Regions from separate parts of the Roseibium sp. RKSG952 genome, predicted to be linked through region 2. Evidence: riboswitches for the same ligand, from Rfam matches in the RefSeq annotation. Region 2 holds a riboswitch; each other region holds the start of a gene.
The links. Region 2 has a riboswitch for thiamine pyrophosphate ahead of thiC (phosphomethylpyrimidine synthase ThiC). Riboswitches for the same ligand answer to the same signal wherever they lie in the genome.
Positions count from the first base shown of each region.

Region 1: it holds a riboswitch for thiamine pyrophosphate, as region 2 does, so the genes downstream of both, thiD (bifunctional hydroxymethylpyrimidine kinase/phosphomethylpyrimidine kinase) here and thiC (phosphomethylpyrimidine synthase ThiC) in region 2, are expected to answer to the same signal.
Region 3: it holds a riboswitch for thiamine pyrophosphate, as region 2 does, so the genes downstream of both, thiB (thiamine ABC transporter substrate binding subunit) here and thiC (phosphomethylpyrimidine synthase ThiC) in region 2, are expected to answer to the same signal.

Region 1 covers NZ_SMMF01000941.1:44,426-50,089, reverse strand. The annotation lists gene E1297_RS28475 (thiazole synthase) at 1-698, opposite strand, end outside; gene thiS (sulfur carrier protein ThiS) at 701-895, opposite strand; gene E1297_RS28465 (FAD-dependent oxidoreductase) at 879-1,856, opposite strand; gene thiD (bifunctional hydroxymethylpyrimidine kinase/phosphomethylpyrimidine kinase) at 1,853-2,656, opposite strand; TPP riboswitch at 2,699-2,804, opposite strand; gene dnaJ (molecular chaperone DnaJ) at 2,931-4,079, opposite strand; gene dnaK (molecular chaperone DnaK) at 4,154-5,664, opposite strand, start outside.
Region 2 covers NZ_SMMF01000715.1:344-5,113, reverse strand. The annotation lists gene E1297_RS04595 (DUF1330 domain-containing protein) at 1-225, opposite strand, end outside; gene thiC (phosphomethylpyrimidine synthase ThiC) at 420-2,249, opposite strand; TPP riboswitch at 2,379-2,479, opposite strand; gene E1297_RS04585 (cysteine hydrolase family protein) at 2,910-3,524, opposite strand; gene E1297_RS04580 (cysteine hydrolase family protein) at 3,517-4,152, opposite strand; gene E1297_RS04575 (helix-turn-helix domain-containing protein) at 4,473-4,770, shown strand, end outside.
Region 3 covers NZ_SMMF01000960.1:21,829-27,492, reverse strand. The annotation lists gene queE (7-carboxy-7-deazaguanine synthase QueE) at 1-71, shown strand, start outside; gene queF (preQ(1) synthase) at 87-551, shown strand; gene E1297_RS41330 (glutathione S-transferase) at 630-1,286, shown strand; gene E1297_RS41325 (helix-turn-helix domain-containing protein) at 1,281-1,748, opposite strand; gene E1297_RS41320 (VOC family protein) at 1,887-2,264, shown strand; TPP riboswitch at 2,415-2,521, shown strand; gene thiB (thiamine ABC transporter substrate binding subunit) at 2,554-3,534, shown strand; gene E1297_RS41310 (thiamine/thiamine pyrophosphate ABC transporter permease ThiP) at 3,510-5,057, shown strand; gene E1297_RS41305 (ATP-binding cassette domain-containing protein) at 5,044-5,664, shown strand, end outside.

The sequences.
Region 1 (5,664 bases), on a different contig from region 2:
TGATGGGCCAATTGTCCGGCCTGAACCGCCAGCGCCATCGCCTTGGCCATCGCAGCCGGATCGCCGGCACGGGCAACGGCTGTGTTCAGAAGGACGGCATCAAAGCCCAGCTCCATTGCATGCGCCGCATGGCTTGGCAGACCGATGCCTGCATCAACAACCAAGGGCACATCCGGGAATTCAGAGCGCATGGCACGCAATGCGTATTCGTTGTTCAGCCCGCGACCTGACCCGATTGGCGCGCCCCAGGGCATCAGGACCTCGCAGCCGGCGGCCAGCAAGCGTTCTCCGACGATCAGATCGTCCGTTGTGTAAGGGAACACCTGAAACCCATCCTCGGTCAGGATACGAGCGGCCTCGACCAGCTGAAACACATCCGGCTGCAGGCTGTCCGTGTGACCGATCAGTTCCAGCTTGATCCAGGGCGTATCAAACACCTCACGTGCCATATGAGCCGTGGTAACTGCCTCTTTGACCGTGTGGCATCCAGCCGTGTTCGGCAAAACCAGCACGCCAAGCTCACGGATCATGGTCCAGAACGTCTGTCCCGCGCCGCCCGCCCCTTCACGGCGGAGCGAAACCGTGGCCACGCCTGCTGCGCTTTGGCGAAACGCCTGTTCCAGAATGGCAGGGCTGGGATATTGCGCTGTTCCCAGCATCAGGGGGTTTGGTAAATCGGTGCCGTAAAACCGTTTCATGCTCAGCCCCCCTGCATTGGTGCAACAACTTCGATCCGGTCGCCTTCGGCCAGTTTGTGGGCAATGCGCAGACTGGACGGGACGAAATCTTCGTTCACTGCCGTGGCAACGCGACCAGAGAACCCGCATTCCTTCAGTAGTTCAGACAAGGTTTCCGCGCGCACGTCGCACGATTCACCGTTAAGGACGATCTTCATCAACCATCTCCGAGTGTTTGTTTTCCAACGCCAGATCGGCAACGCCCTGAGCCAATGCAGGCGCCAGCAGATAGCCGTGGCGATAGAGGCCATTGGCATAGATTGTCCGACCCAGTCGCCGGATGCGTGGCAAGTTGTCGGGAAAGGCTGGGCGAAGATCGACACCGATTTCCAAGACCTCAGCTTCTCCGAAGGCCGGATTCAGGGCATAGGCCGCGCTCAGCAGCTCCAGCATCGAACGCGCAGTGATGCGGCTGCTGTCCTCGGATTCGATCATCGTCGCGCCCAGCATGTAGATGCCGTCGCCGCGCGGCACGATGTATAGCGGCATGCGTGGATGCAGCAGGCGTACGGGGCGGTTCAACGCCACATCCGGGCAGCGGATCACCAACATCTCACCCTTCACGCCGCGCAGATCGTGCAAGTACTCACGCGCATGCAGCCCGCGGCAGTCGATTGCATTCTCCAACTTCGCAGGTGCGAGTTTCTGATGAAACTCCACCCCCTGTTCGCGCAGCTGACGATAAAGATCGTTCAGCGCCTGCCGGGGATCGACATGCGCCTCTGCGCTAAAATGCAAACCCTTTCCGAATCCATGTAAATCAGGCTCTAATAAAGCGATTTTTGCCTGTCCGACCTGTTCAAAACCTTCGGTACGACACGCGAAACGACGCAGATCCGGCAAATCCCGGACATTGGCAACAACGAGGGTACCTTGTCTGTGTACCTGCGTCCGGTCCGCCCACCAATCGATGGCCTGCTGACCCAGTCGCAGCACAGGTTCCTCGGCGTTCTCGTATTCGCACCATGGTGCCAGCATGCCACCAGCCCACCAGGAACACCCATGTGGGCCAGGCGGGCCGCCAGGATCAAAGACCTGAACACGTGCGCCACGGGAAACCAGTTCGCTTGCAACCGCCAGACCGGCAACACCGGCACCTATGACCGACCAGACCGTCACGCCGACCAGACCTGATGGAAATGGTGCACCGGACCATGGCCCTGCCCTATGCAAAGGTCATCCGCGCGGGCAATTGCGCCCTGCAGATATCCATGCGCCTGAGTCACTGCTTCTGTCAGGTTCAATCCCTGTGCAAGTCCGGCGGCAATCGAGGATGACAAAGTGCACCCGGTGCCGTGGGTGTTTCTTGTGGATTTGCGAGGCGCTTTGAAATCAGCCACTTTACCCGACGCATCAATCAGTAAGTCGTGGCAGATTTCGCCCTCTCCATGACCGCCCTTCATCAGAACGGCACGTGCACCCATCTCACAAAGGCCAAGACCTTGGGCGATCATATCTTCGGGCGTTCTGGCTGCGGTTTGTTCCAGCAGACAGGCAGCTTCGGGCAGGTTGGGCGTTATCACCGTTGCACGGGGCAACAGCACGTCACGCAAGGTCTGAACCGCCTCAGCAGCCAACAAGGCGTCACCGGATTTAGCGACCATCACCGGGTCGAGCACCACCGGACCTTCGAAACCAGAAATCCCCTGAGCCACTGTCTGGATGATTTCGGGCGTTGCCAACATCCCGATTTTGATCGCACCGACGTCGAGGTCGCTCAGAACCGCTTCGATCTGCGCGGAGATCACCTCCAATGGAATGCCGTGTACCGCGGTCACCGCCTGAGTGTTTTGCGCCGTCACTGCAGTCAGAACGCTGGCGCCATAGACACCCAGCGCAGACATCGCCTTGAGGTCGGCCTGAATTCCGGCACCACCTCCGCTGTCCGATCCTGCGATTGTCAGGGCGATATGCGCCATGTCGTTGCTCCATATTCAAAGGGCAACGGGCATGGAAAACGTCTGTGCACTAAGACCGTTCCCTACGCCGGTATTGCCCGGATCAGGTTCGATGGGTTAGCGCATTCACGCCTCTCAGCCCTAAGACAGGGCACCCCAACGGTTCGGGCGGACAATCTCAGGGCTTGGACCGGGTTTCAAGGGCCAATCTGAGCCGGTTTCAGATCAAACTGGACCTAAGGAACAAAAAAGCCGGCTCTGACGAACCGGCCTGACATTCTTGATTGCTGGGCTCTTAGCCCTTCATCCCATCCCAAAAGGATTTGACTGATGAGAAAAAGCTCTTTGACTCCGGATGGTTGTCTTCGCCCAGATCCTCGAACTCACGCAGTAGTTCTTTTTGACGGCTGGTCAGGTTCACCGGGGTCTCGACGGCCAGTTCGATGAACATGTCGCCAACTCCGCCACCACGCAGCGCGGGCATACCCTTGCTACGCAGACGCATCTGGCGGCCAGACTGGCTGCCGGCCGGGATCTGCACGCGACCACGACCACCATCGATGGTCGGTACTTCGATCGAACCGCCCAGCGCGGCCTTGGCCATGCTTACCGGAACGCGGCAGTAAAGGTTTATGCTGTCACGCTCGAACAGCTGATGCTGCGCGACTTCGACAAATATGTAGAGATCACCCGGAGGGCCACCGCGCATTCCGGCCTCACCCTCGCCAGCTAGGCGGATACGAGTACCGGTCTCAACACCAGCAGGGATATTGACCGAAAGAGCACGCTCTTTTTCAACACGGCCCGCGCCGTTGCAGGATTTACAGGGGTTCTTGATGATCTGACCGAGGCCCGAACAGGTCGGACAGGTTCGTTCGACCGTGAAGAAGCCCTGTTGCGCCCGCACCTTGCCCATACCCGAACAGGTCGGACAGGTTGTTGGCTCAACACCACTTTCCGCACCGGTGCCATCACAGGATGAACAGGCCACGGCAGTGGGTACATTGATAGTTTTCTGCAGGCCGGAATAGGCTTCTTCCAGCGTTACGCGCAGGTTGTAGCGCAGGTCCGATCCACGTGCCGCGCGACGTCCACCGCCGCCACCACGCTGGCCACCCATGAAATCGCCGAACAGATCGTCGAAGACATCCGAAAACGCGCTGGAGAAATCACCAGAGCCAAATCCGCCACCGGGACGACCACCGCCACCCATGCCATTCTCAAACGCAGCATGACCGAAGCGGTCATAAGCAGCTTTTTTGTCGGCATCACGCAGCACATCATAGGCCTCGTTGGCCTCTTTGAACTGCGCTTCAGCATCCGGATTGTCCTTGTTGCGGTCTGGATGAAGCTCTTTGGCTTTTTTGCGAAAGCCCTTTTTGATTTCATCCGACGAAGCGCTCTTGGACACGCCGAGCACTTCGTAATAGTCGCGTTTTGACATCAGTATTTCCTTATGCCTCAACGTAATCGGGCCGGCCCGGCAACCGGACCGGCCCAAATTGGCCCGGTTACCCGTTAGTTACGCTTGTCGTCGTCCAGATCTTCGAACTCGGCATCGACAATATCGTCATCACCCGGTGCGGCATCTGCGGCGGCAGGCTCATCTTCGCCCTCTTCCGCTTGCGCCTTGTAGATGGCTTCGCCCAGTTTCATGGCCGCTTCGGTCACGTTCTGGATGCCCGACTTGATCTTGTCGGCATTGTCCGTTTCCAGCTCATCCTTGAGCGCGGCAACGGCCAGCTCGATCGCTTCGACGGTCGACGGGTCGACCTTGTCGCCATGTTCCTCGATCGATTTCTCGGTCGCGTGGACAAGGCTTTCGGCCTGGTTCTTGGCTTCGACCAGCTCTTTGCGGGCCTTGTCTGCCTCGGCGTTTTCCTCGGCGTCCTTGACCATCTTGTCGATATCTTCGTCCGACAGACCGCCCGAGGCCTGGATGGTGATCTTCTGCTCTTTGCCGGTGCCTTTGTCCTTGGCCGAAACCGAGACAATGCCGTTGGCATCGATGTCAAAAGTCACCTCGATCTGAGGCATGCCGCGCGGTGCGGGCGGGATCTCTTCCAGATTGAACTGACCCAGGATCTTGTTGTCCGCAGCCATTTCGCGCTCACCCTGGAAACAGCGGATGGTCACGGCGTTCTGATTGTCCTCAGCGGTCGAGAAGACCTGAGACTTCTTGGTCGGGATCGTCGTGTTGCGGTCGATTAGGCGGGTGAACACGCCGCCCAGCGTCTCGATGCCCAGCGACAGCGGGGTCACGTCCAGCAGAACCACGTCTTTGACGTCGCCCTGCAGAACACCGGCCTGAATGGCGGCGCCCATGGCAACAACTTCGTCCGGGTTCACACCCTTGTGCGGCTCTTTACCGAAGAACTTGGTGACCTCTTCGATCACTTTCGGCATCCGGGTCATACCACCGACCAGAACAACCTCGTCCACATCGCCCGCCGACAGGCCTGCGTCTTTCAGAGCAGCCTGGCAAGGCTTCATCGACTTCTTGATCAGGTCTCCAACCAGCGATTCCAGCTTGGCACGGGTCAGTTTCATGACCATGTGCAGCGGCTGACCGTTTGCACCCATCGAGATGAACGGCTGGTTGATTTCGGTCTGCGAGGTCGAGGACAGCTCGATCTTGGCTTTTTCAGCAGCTTCTTTCAGACGCTGCAGGGCCATCTTGTCCTGAGACAGATCGACACCGTGTTCTTTTTTGAACTCGTCCGCCAGGTAGTTGACGATGCGCATGTCAAAGTCTTCACCACCCAGGAAGGTGTCGCCGTTGGTCGACTTAACCTCGAACAGGCCGTCGTCGATTTCCAGAATGGTCACGTCGAAGGTACCACCACCAAGGTCATAAACCGCGATGGTTTGGGTTTCTTCTTTGTCCAGACCATAGGCCAGCGCAGCTGCTGTCGGCTCGTTGATGATCCGCAGCACTTCCAGACCTGCAATCTTGCCGGCGTCTTTGGTGGCCTGACGCTGTGCGTCGTTGAAGTATGCCGGAACGGTGATAACCGCCTGCGTGACTT
Region 2 (4,770 bases):
GTATTCCGGGTCATCCATGAAATTCAGGGCGGCTTGCCGTGACGGCCATTCAATCAGGATGCGGATGCTTGCCTGCTCTTCCGGACCTTCCAGCTGTTCGTGGGTTTTGGTCCGGGCCAAGTATTTTCCGCCATGCTTGGGAACAAGCCTGTTGGCGGCCTCAATGGATGGTTGAAGCCAGTCATCGTTTTTGGGTGTGACTTCCATTACCGAATAGAACTTCATGGGGCGATACCTTTGCTGGCAAACGGTTTGTGCCTCCCTCTGGCAAAGATAGTCATTCACTGAATGCTGCGCGAATTGATCTGGATGATTTTTAAAGAAGTTGAAACCGGTATCTAGGGAAAACCCAAACCGGCACCGGTTGAAATTCTGAAGTTCCCCGCAGCGAAAGCGCTGCGGGGAACAGCCGTGGTCTTCTATCCGGCTTTGGCCGGTTCCGTCACGGGCATGTAGCGATCTCCGCCGGTGCGGTACTTTTGTGCCATCGCTTCCATGCCCTCTTTCTGGGCTTCGGTCCTGATGTCGTGGGAGATCCGCATGGAGCAGAATTTCGGCCCGCACATGGAGCAGAAATGGGCCACCTTATGTGCTTCCTTCGGCAGGGTCTGGTCGTGAAAATCGCGCGCGGTTTCCGGATCGAGCGCCAGGTTGAACTGATCTTCCCAACGAAACTCGAAACGCGCCCGTGACAGTGCGTCGTCACGCGCCTGTGCTCCCGGCAGTCCTTTGGCGAGGTCGGCGGCATGGGCTGCGATCTTGTATGTGATCACGCCGGTCTTGACGTCTTCGCGATCCGGCAGACCGAGATGTTCTTTCGGCGTGACATAACACAGCATGGCGCAGCCATACCAGCCGATCATCGCAGCCCCTATGGCGCTGGTGATGTGATCGTAACCAGGTGCGATATCGGTCGTCAGCGGGCCCAGGGTATAGAACGGGGCCTCGTGGCAGCACTCAAGCTGCTTGTCCATGTTTTCCTTGATCTTGTGCATGGCGACGTGGCCCGGCCCCTCGATCATCACCTGACAGTCCTTGGCCCACGCAATCTTGGTGAGTTCGCCAAGGGTTTCCAGTTCGGCAAACTGGGCTTCGTCATTGGCATCGGCAATGGACCCCGGCCTCAGGCCGTCGCCCAAAGAAAAGCTGACATCATAGGCGCGGCAAATGTCGCAGATCTCGTCGAACCGCTCGTAAAGAAAGCTCTCCCTGTGGTGGTGCAGACACCATTTGGCAATGATCGAGCCGCCGCGCGACACGATCCCGGTTACCCGCTTGACCGTCATCGGAACCATGTGCAAGCGCACGCCTGCGTGAATGGTGAAGTAGTCGACGCCCTGTTCGGCCTGTTCGATCAGCGTGTCGCGGAATACGTCCCAGGTCAGGTCCTCGGCGATGCCCTTGACCTTCTCCAGCGCCTGATAGATCGGTACGGTGCCAATCGGCACCGGCGAATTGCGCAGGATCCATTCCCGTGTGTTGTGAATGTTGCGGCCGGTCGACAGATCCATCACCGTGTCGGCACCCCAGCGGGTTGCCCAGACCATCTTTTCGACCTCTTCCTCCATGGATGAGGTGACGGCAGAGGTACCGATATTGGCATTGATCTTGACCCGGAAGTTCCGGCCGATGATCATCGGCTCCAGTTCCGGGTGGTTGATGTTGGCGGGCAGGATTGCGCGGCCTGCCGCGATTTCCTGGCGGACAAATTCAGGCGTGACGATATCGGACAAGTTGGCACCGAACGCTTCGCCGTCGCGTTCGCTGGCCACGGCTTCGCGCTTCAGGTTCTCGCGGATGGCCACGAACTCCATTTCCGGCGTGATCATCCCGGCCCTGGCATAAGCGAGCTGGGTGACAGCCTCCCTCGATACCGCTTTCAGGGGCGCGCGTTTTGCAGGGAATTCTGGGACCAGATGGTCGCCCCGGGCAAAGCCGTTGTCTTCGGGCCTGGTTTCGCGGCCCTCATAACTTTCCGTGTCGCCACGCCGGGCAATCCAGTCCGAGCGCAAGGCAGGCAGGCCATTGCGTATAACCGGCACAAATTCCGGATCGGTGTAGGGGCCCGAGCTGTCATAGACCGGAAGCGGCGGTTCGCCGGCGGTCGGATGGGTCGAGATTTCGCGCATGGGCACGCGCACACCGTCATGAAGTGTGCCGTCGACAAAAATCTTTTTCGAAGCGGGAAGGGGGCCTGTTGTGATGGCCGGGACCTTTGACGGGTCCGGGGAAGGAAAATGTGACGTCATGCCGGTGCTCCTCAAGCTGCTGGCTTAAAAAGACACAGCGGACATTTGGCACGGGAAACTGACGGGGCCCCAAGATGATACTTGCGACATGAAACAACCAGACGGACAAACCGTCAGGCTCGGGACCGGGCTTCCTACGCCAGTATCAACTGGGTCAGGTTCAAAGGGTCGCTTCACCGGACATCCGTCCTGTTAGCCTCTCAGTCCCCTAAACGGCGGGACTCCCCTGCAACGCCCCTAGGGTAAGGGCTCGGCGGCTCATCTTCAAGGGTGCTGGAGCTGGTTATGCACGCATTGGTATTTGCGTCCTGCCGCCATGACACAGGAACAGCGGGATTTCTAATGAACTTGCAGATCGAAAATCTCCTGCGCGCAAAACCGGTGAGCTCTATTTAGAAGTGCTGAACGATGTAAGCAGGTCAATCTGAAGCGCTCATTTTTTGGGAAGCCCTTCAAGGCGGACTGTGCCTTGAAAAGCTTACTTTGCGATTTTTGCACAAGGGCTTGAGCGTCAAGGGCGCTGCGCACCGCCAGGCGGTTTTCCGCCGGTTCGCACGGCGTCCAGTTTCTCGAATGATGTCCCGCATCGTCCTTTGAAACTCTCCTGGCCGAACCGGCGGAGAACCAGGTCAAAAAGGTCAATAATTCGAGCGGTTGGTATTACGCCAGAACGTCGCGCTGCCACGATTCTGCAGTCGTGACCTGATGCACCAGCCGGGGCAGGGTGATGCCGAGTGTTGCGGCATGTGCGCCTTTGCTCGTAGCGCCGAATACGTCTGACAGGACCGTTGTATGAAAACCGAGTTCGGATGCGTGGCGCGCCGTTGAGTCTCCCGACAAGTCGGCGAAGGCACCTGCCAGAACCACATGTTCGATGCCGGATTTACTCAGTTGCGTTGCAAGTGTTCCGTCAAAAAACGCGCTCAGGCTTTGTCTTTGGTGTGTCAAAGGACTTTCCCCGTGCCAAAAGGCTGCAGATGTGGTCGCTTCGGCATCGGCTTTCTCAAGAAGGTCGAACAACCGCTTTACGCCGGGGACAAGGTCCCTTGCAGGCCGGCTCCCCCCGAAATCGCTGAAGATGACCGGCATGCCCCGGTGTCTGGCAAAATCCATGATCTGCTTTATCTTGCGGATCAGGCCATCCTGGTCCGCCAGATACGCCGGAATTGCATCGACCATGATCACTGCGGTCTTTCCGGACGGATACTGGCGGTAAGAATCTGTCTTGCGGCGGAGAATGGCCGCATTCATTCGGTTCAGGGCTGCGCTAAGCATGTGCGGGCTCTCTTTCTTCCAGAGCGGCTTCCAGCTCGCCGAGGCTCAATATCTGGTGGCCGAGTTGTTTGTAGGAATGATCGACGGCAGCGGCCTGATCCGCATGCGTCCACGTCGCGACGCACTCCGGCATGAGGGTCACGTGATATCCCAGATCGACCGCGCTGCGGGCGGTGGATTCGATGCATGTGTTTGCAAGCATACCGACGATGATCAGGTGGGTGATGCCGCGTTCCTGAAGCAGGTCCTGGAGGTCCGTGCCGATGAAACCGCTTGAGCAAGCGTGCTCGCTCGCAATGATATCTCCGTCCTTCGGGCGGAAATCCTTATGGAACCGGCCGCCAAACCCGCGTGCGCTGAACATTCTGAACACGCCCTGAAGGTACTGCGAGGGATGCAGGTATTTGCGGTCCGGGCGCTTGCCGCCCCGGTACCTTTCATGGGGGGCAAAGACCACCTGAATACCGCGGGAGCGGACCAAACGCAGGGTTTGGCCCATCTTCTCTTGAAGGCGCGTCTCCCTGGTGACTTGCCGCAACATCGGCCAGGCTTTTCCAAAGGGGGAGAGAAAGTCATTCAACGGGTCGACAACGAGGCATGCGGTCTTTGCGATTGAATAGGTCATCATGCGCGGGTCCTGATTGATTGCTGCAGGGCATTCCGATGGGTCCGGAGATCGGTTTATCTGACTTCAAAATATGTAGCAAGGTATTTTTGAACAGTGTAATGGATTAAGCCTGAGGGGACGGGTGCCGATCCGGATTGGCTGCAGCAGTGCAGGCATGAGGCAAGAAGGCGAGGCCTTTTTAAGGAAACCGGGCGCAAAGGGACTTCAAGAAAACCGTGGACCTGGAAACCGGACCGGAATTACAGAGGCATCTGCATCTTGCTGTTGGCGGAGGAACAGTCCGGATGCGTTTGCGATGGAAATCACCAAGAGGGGATGTGATGACGACGGATTGGCGCGACGTGGATACGACTTACTGCGGGGTCGGCGCTTGCGCCGATATTCTTTCCGACCGCTGGTCGATTCTGATTTTGCGAGACATTCTGGCAGGCGTGACGCGGTTCAGAGAACTTCAGGGACATATCGGCATTTCGCCAGCCGGATTGTCGAAACGGCTGAAGCAACTGGCTGAGGCCGGTATTGTCGTCACCAAAGACTATCAGGAGCCGGGCCAGCGCAAGCACGCCGAGTATCAGATCACGGAGCGTGGATACGGTTTGGTTCCGGCCATCGTATCAT
Region 3 (5,664 bases), on a different contig from region 2:
CACGATGGTTCAGACCCCGTATTCTTCCCCAGCTGCATGTACTTGTCTGGGGCAATAAGCGCGGCGTCTGAGCAAAGGAGAAACACATGAGTGACAGCATCTACAGCAATCTCACCCAGCTGGGCGGCGCAACGCAAATGCCTGCCAGCCCCGAAGAGGCCGAGCTGGAGCGTGTCCAGAACCCGCAGGCGGACGTGGACTACAACGTTCGCTTTACGGCACCCGAATTTACCTCTCTCTGCCCGATGACGGGACAACCCGACTTTGCACATCTGGTGATCGACTATGTACCGGGTGAGTGGCTGGTTGAAAGCAAATCACTGAAACTGTTCCTGGGTTCATTCCGGAACCACGGTGCATTTCACGAGGATTGCACAATCTCGATCGCACGGCGTTTGACGGAGTTCCTCGAACCCCGCTGGCTGCGTATTGGCGGATACTGGTATCCGCGCGGGGGCATTCCGATTGATGTGTTCTGGCAAACCGGTGCGATGCCCGAAGGCGTCTGGATTCCCGATCAGGGAGTGCCACCGTATCGCGGGCGCGGCTGAGCTGATGATGCGGGCGAGGCAATCGAGCGCTGCGCCCGCATATTTGACTATGACACAGAAAGCCGGATAGATCGCGATATGGCTCAGCACCCTGTTTTCTGGACGTTTCGTCGGTGCCCTTATGCGATGAGGGCGCGCCTCGCGCTGGTCAGCGCGGGTGTAAAGGTCGAGCTGCGTGAGATCCTGCTGCGGGACAAACCACAGGCTTTTCTTGATACTTCAGCGTCTGGGACAGTGCCCGCTCTTCGAACCAATGACCAGGTTCTGGATGAGAGTCTGGACATCATGATCTGGGCTTTGGAACAGAGCGACCCCCAACAGTTGCTCGATATGCCGAAGGAAGGTTGGGAGCTGATCTCAACCAATGACGGCCCGTTCAAGAATGCACTGGATCACACCAAATACGCCACGCGATATCCCGATCTGGACGAAGAGGTTGAGCGGCAAAAGGCGGCCACCTATCTGACCGTCCTTGACCAAAAACTGGATGGGCAGGCGTGGCTGTTCGGAGATCGACCAACGATTGCAGATCTGGCAATGCTGCCATTCGTGCGCCAGTTTGCAAATATTGACCGTGTGTGGTTTGACGCTCAGCCTTGGCCCAACCTTATCAGATGGCTGGACCAATTTCTGACTAGCGACACTTTCGGGCAAATCATGCACAAATACGCCCCTTGGTCAGAAGATGATGTGCCGATTTGGTTCGGAACCTCAGACGCTGTCTCCGACCTATAACTGCCGCAACTGCGAACCGGTTTTGAACACAATCACCGGACCTGTGATTGCTGTGATTGTTTCACCGGTATTTATCGGATGGTAAGTCGCGCGGGGTGGTCGTGCGCCATCATCGATGTCGCGTTGCACCCAATCCCGCTCCTCCATCATTCGCAAGGACTGTGAGAGGGCGCGATCAGTGATCGTCAGCAGGTTTCGCCTGATCTCGTTAAAGTGGCTCAGTTCATGAAGGGTCGCCAGAACGGGCAACGTCCATGAGCGCCGAAGCAGATCCTGATTATCTTCGCTGGTCGCAGACAGGATCTGATTGGCGAACCGGGCTGCCACTGCACCACGCTGTGTCAGTCGAAATTCCGGTCGCAACGGATGGCCGTAGCCCGGGTTTCGCTCAAGCAATCCAATTTGGATGAGATGATCTACACTCTGAGAGAATGACGTACGGCCCGCGCCGGTTGCAGCCAACAATGGCGCCTGCCGCCCAGGGACACCTTCGTGAAGATTGGAAAGAATGGGCAGGGCCCACGCCCGCGAAGTGATGTTGACAAGTGCATCAATGTACATAAAGTATAGTTACTATATTTTACCTTAAAAGGAAAGATGATGCCGCTCATTTCCCTGGAAGAAACCATAACAATTGCGCTGTCGGTTAAGGATCGTCACGCCAGCGCCGATTGGTACGAGAGCATGCTTGGCTTCAAAACGCTTTATCATGCAGATGAGGCAGGTTGGTCAGAGCTAGAAACCCTGACCAAGGGCGTAACCCTTGGGCTTGGTGAGCACACCAAACCCGCGCCCGGAAACTGCGTCCCTGTATTCGGCATCGCCGACCTAGACAGCGCAAGGCAAAAGCTAGAACAGGCTGATGTTCAGTTTGACGGCCCAACAGATGTAGTCGAAGGCATGGTCAAGACGGCGACATTCTATGACCCCGACGGCAACGCCTTCATGCTTGCCCAAGATTTGACGGGCGGGTCCTGAGGAATTGTAGACCCAAGGATCGTTGCCGAAGTTGCGGCAACGGTCTGCAATTAATGTCAGATATGAGCAATTTGTGAGCGCTACCTTTCGGTTCGTGCACCCTGGGTGACGCGATTATAGTTGTAATCGGGTCTCCATCCTCCTAATCACAGCTTCACCTCGGGGTGCGTGGCCTGCCGCGCTGAGATGCCTATCAGGCGAACCCGTTGAACCTGAACCGGCTAGAACCGGCGGAGGGAAAGGTGACGGTTTCATCCATCCTTACCCTCTCGCCGCAATGGAGGATGATATGAAACATCTGCTGATTGCTGCGGGATTACTGAGTGCAACTTCGGCTATTGCCGCCGACAAACCTCAGCTGACCGTATACACCTATGACAGCTTTGTCTCGGACTGGGGTCCGGGTCCGCAGGTCGAAGAAGCTTTTGAAGCGGTCTGCAATTGCGATCTGAATCTTGTTGGCGTTGAAGATGGCGCCGCCCTGCTGTCACGTATCCGGCTTGAGGGCGAAAACTCGGAAGCTGACGTGGTGCTGGGACTGGATACCAGTCTGATCAATGCAGCCAAGGAAACCGGTCTGTTTGCACCCAGTTCCGTTACAGCTGACTACGCGCTGCCGATTGAATGGACCGACGACGTTTTTGCGCCCTACGACTGGGGCTATTTCGCATTTGTTCACAACGCCGATTACTCGGCCCCAGCGAATTTCCGTGAATTGGCGAACAGCGAGACAAAGATCATCATTCAGGATCCACGTTCTTCCACACCCGGCCTTGGTCTGTTGTTGTGGGTGAAGGCGGCCTATGGCGACGAGGCACCCGAAATCTGGGCTGGTCTTGCAGACAATATCGTAACAGTCACCAAAGGGTGGTCCGAGGCCTATGGCCTGTTCCTCGAAGGTGAATCGGATATGGTCCTCAGCTATACCACCTCTCCGGCCTATCACCTGATCGCTGAAGAAGACGCTTCGAAATCGGCAGCTGTCTTTGACGAAGGCAATTACATGCAGGTTGAAGTGGCAGGGAAACTCGCCGGGACTGATCAGCCGGAACTGGCGGATCAATTCCTGGAATTCATGGTTTCGGATGCGTTCCAGCAGATCATTCCTACAACCAACTGGATGTACCCGGCAGTGACCCCGGCAGCTGGGTTGCCCGAAGGGTTTGAAACCCTGACCATTCCGGAAAAGGCTCTGCTCTTTTCACCCGATGAAGCCGCCGACGTGCGGGATCAGGCACTTGCAGAATGGTTGAGCGCGCTCAGCCAGTAAGCCCATTGCCGGGTATCGGCGCGGCTGCCCTGGTCGCCGCGCTGATACTGGGCACACTGGCCGCAGTCACCCTGCGTGCCGAAGCAGGCGGTGGATTTGGTCCGGCCGACTGGGCTGCCCTGCGTTTTACACTTACTCAAGCGATACTTTCCGCGCTGTTCAGTATTGGATTGGCGGTTCCGGTTGCACGAGCACTCGCCCGGCGACGGTTTCCCGGGCGTCGCGCGCTGATTGCGCTGCTTGGCGCGCCGTTCATTCTTCCCGTTATTGTTGCGATAATCGGATTGCTGCAGGTCTTTGGTCGGGCCGGCTGGATCTCTGATATATTGGGTTATTTTGGCTTCGCACCCATTCGTATCTACGGCCTGCATGGCGTGGTATTGGCCCATGTATTCTTCAATTTGCCCCTTGCCACGCGCCTCATCCTGCAGGGATGGCAAGAAATTCCGGCCGAGCGATTTCGCCTCGCTGCTCAGTTAGGCTGCAACGGAGTGGCCATGTTCCGGTTGATCGAGTTGCCGATGCTGAAACGGATTTTACCGGGCGTGCTTGCGGTAATCTTCGCCATTTGCCTAACCAGTTTTGCTGTTGCGCTGACTCTGGGTGGCGGGCCCCGTGCGACCACAATCGAACTCGCGATCTATCAAGCCTTTACCTATGACTTTGACCTCGGCCGTGCTGCACTGTTGTCGGCGCTACAACTGGCCCTGACTGCCGCTGCAGCTTTGGCCGCCCTAAGGTTTTCTCACAGGGACGGCTTCGGCACCGGGCTGGATCGCCCCATCCGCCGGTGGGACGGCGGCGCGCCCATTGCCGATGCCTTATGGATCATCGCAGCGGCCGCGTTCCTGCTGCTTCCTTTGGCATCTGTTGTGATTTCAGGTTTTGCTGGTCTCTTCGAAACGCCAGCTTTGGTGTTCCGCGCCGCATTGACCTCGGTCATGGTGGCGGCCGCGAGTACTGCAATCTTGCTGCTGCTGGCGCTGCCCATGGCCACTGCTGTCGCGACAGGGCGATATGGAATTGTTGAGCTCAGTGGCATCCTCGGGCTGGCCGCATCACCGCTGGTGATCGGTACCGGATTATTCATTTTGGTCAGGCCTGTGGCCAACCCGACAGCGCTTGCGCTTCCGGTGACGGCACTGGTCAACGCAGTTATGGCTCTGCCCTTCGCATTGCGCATTCTTGTCCCGGCCGCGCGCGATGTGGTGTCGCGACACGGCCGACTGGCGCTTTCCCTCGATATGACCAACATGACCTTCTTTGTCCGCATTCTGCTTCCTCGAATGCGCGCGCAGATCGGTTTTGCAGCCGGGCTGGCCGCAGCCCTTTCGATGGGAGATCTCGGTGTGATCGCACTGTTCGCAGACGCCCAGATAGCAACGCTGCCTTTACAGATTTACCGCCTGATGGGAGCTTATCAAATGCAAGCCGCCGCCGGAGGGGCGCTGCTATTGCTGCTGTTGTCCATGTCGGCGTTCTGGATATTGGATCGCGGAGGACGCTGGCATGCTGAAGCTTAGTGATTGCGTCATTGAAAATGGCAATTTCACCCTGCACGCCGATCTTTGCATCGAACCCGGGGCGAGCGTTGCAATCATTGGCCCATCAGGTGCAGGTAAATCGACATTGCTGGAAACCATTGCCGGTTTTCGTTCCCTAACTCAGGGTCAAATATTCTGGCAGGGTACCGAGATAACAGATCTGCCACCGGGCAAGCGTCCGCTGGCAATGCTATTTCAGGACGGCAACCTGTTCCCTCATTTGACCGCTGAGCAGAATATCGCTTTGGGGGTGCGCCCAAATGGACGACTGAGCCCTGACGAACAAGGTGAGGTCCAAACAGCCCTGGAACGTGTAAGTCTGGCAGGAATGAGCACTCGCAAACCTGCAGAGCTATCTGGCGGGCAGCAAAGTCGGGTGGCTTTGGCTCGAGTGCTTGTTCAAAGGCGCCAGGTGCTTTTGCTGGATGAGCCGTTCGCTGCACTTGGTCCTGCTTTGAAAGCCGAAATGCTGGATTTAGTTGCTGATTTGATTGAGGGGACTGGCACAACTCTGTTGATGATCAGTCACGATCCGCAGGACGCGCGCCGCATTACCGATCAGACAATACTCGTTGCCGAAGGTCAG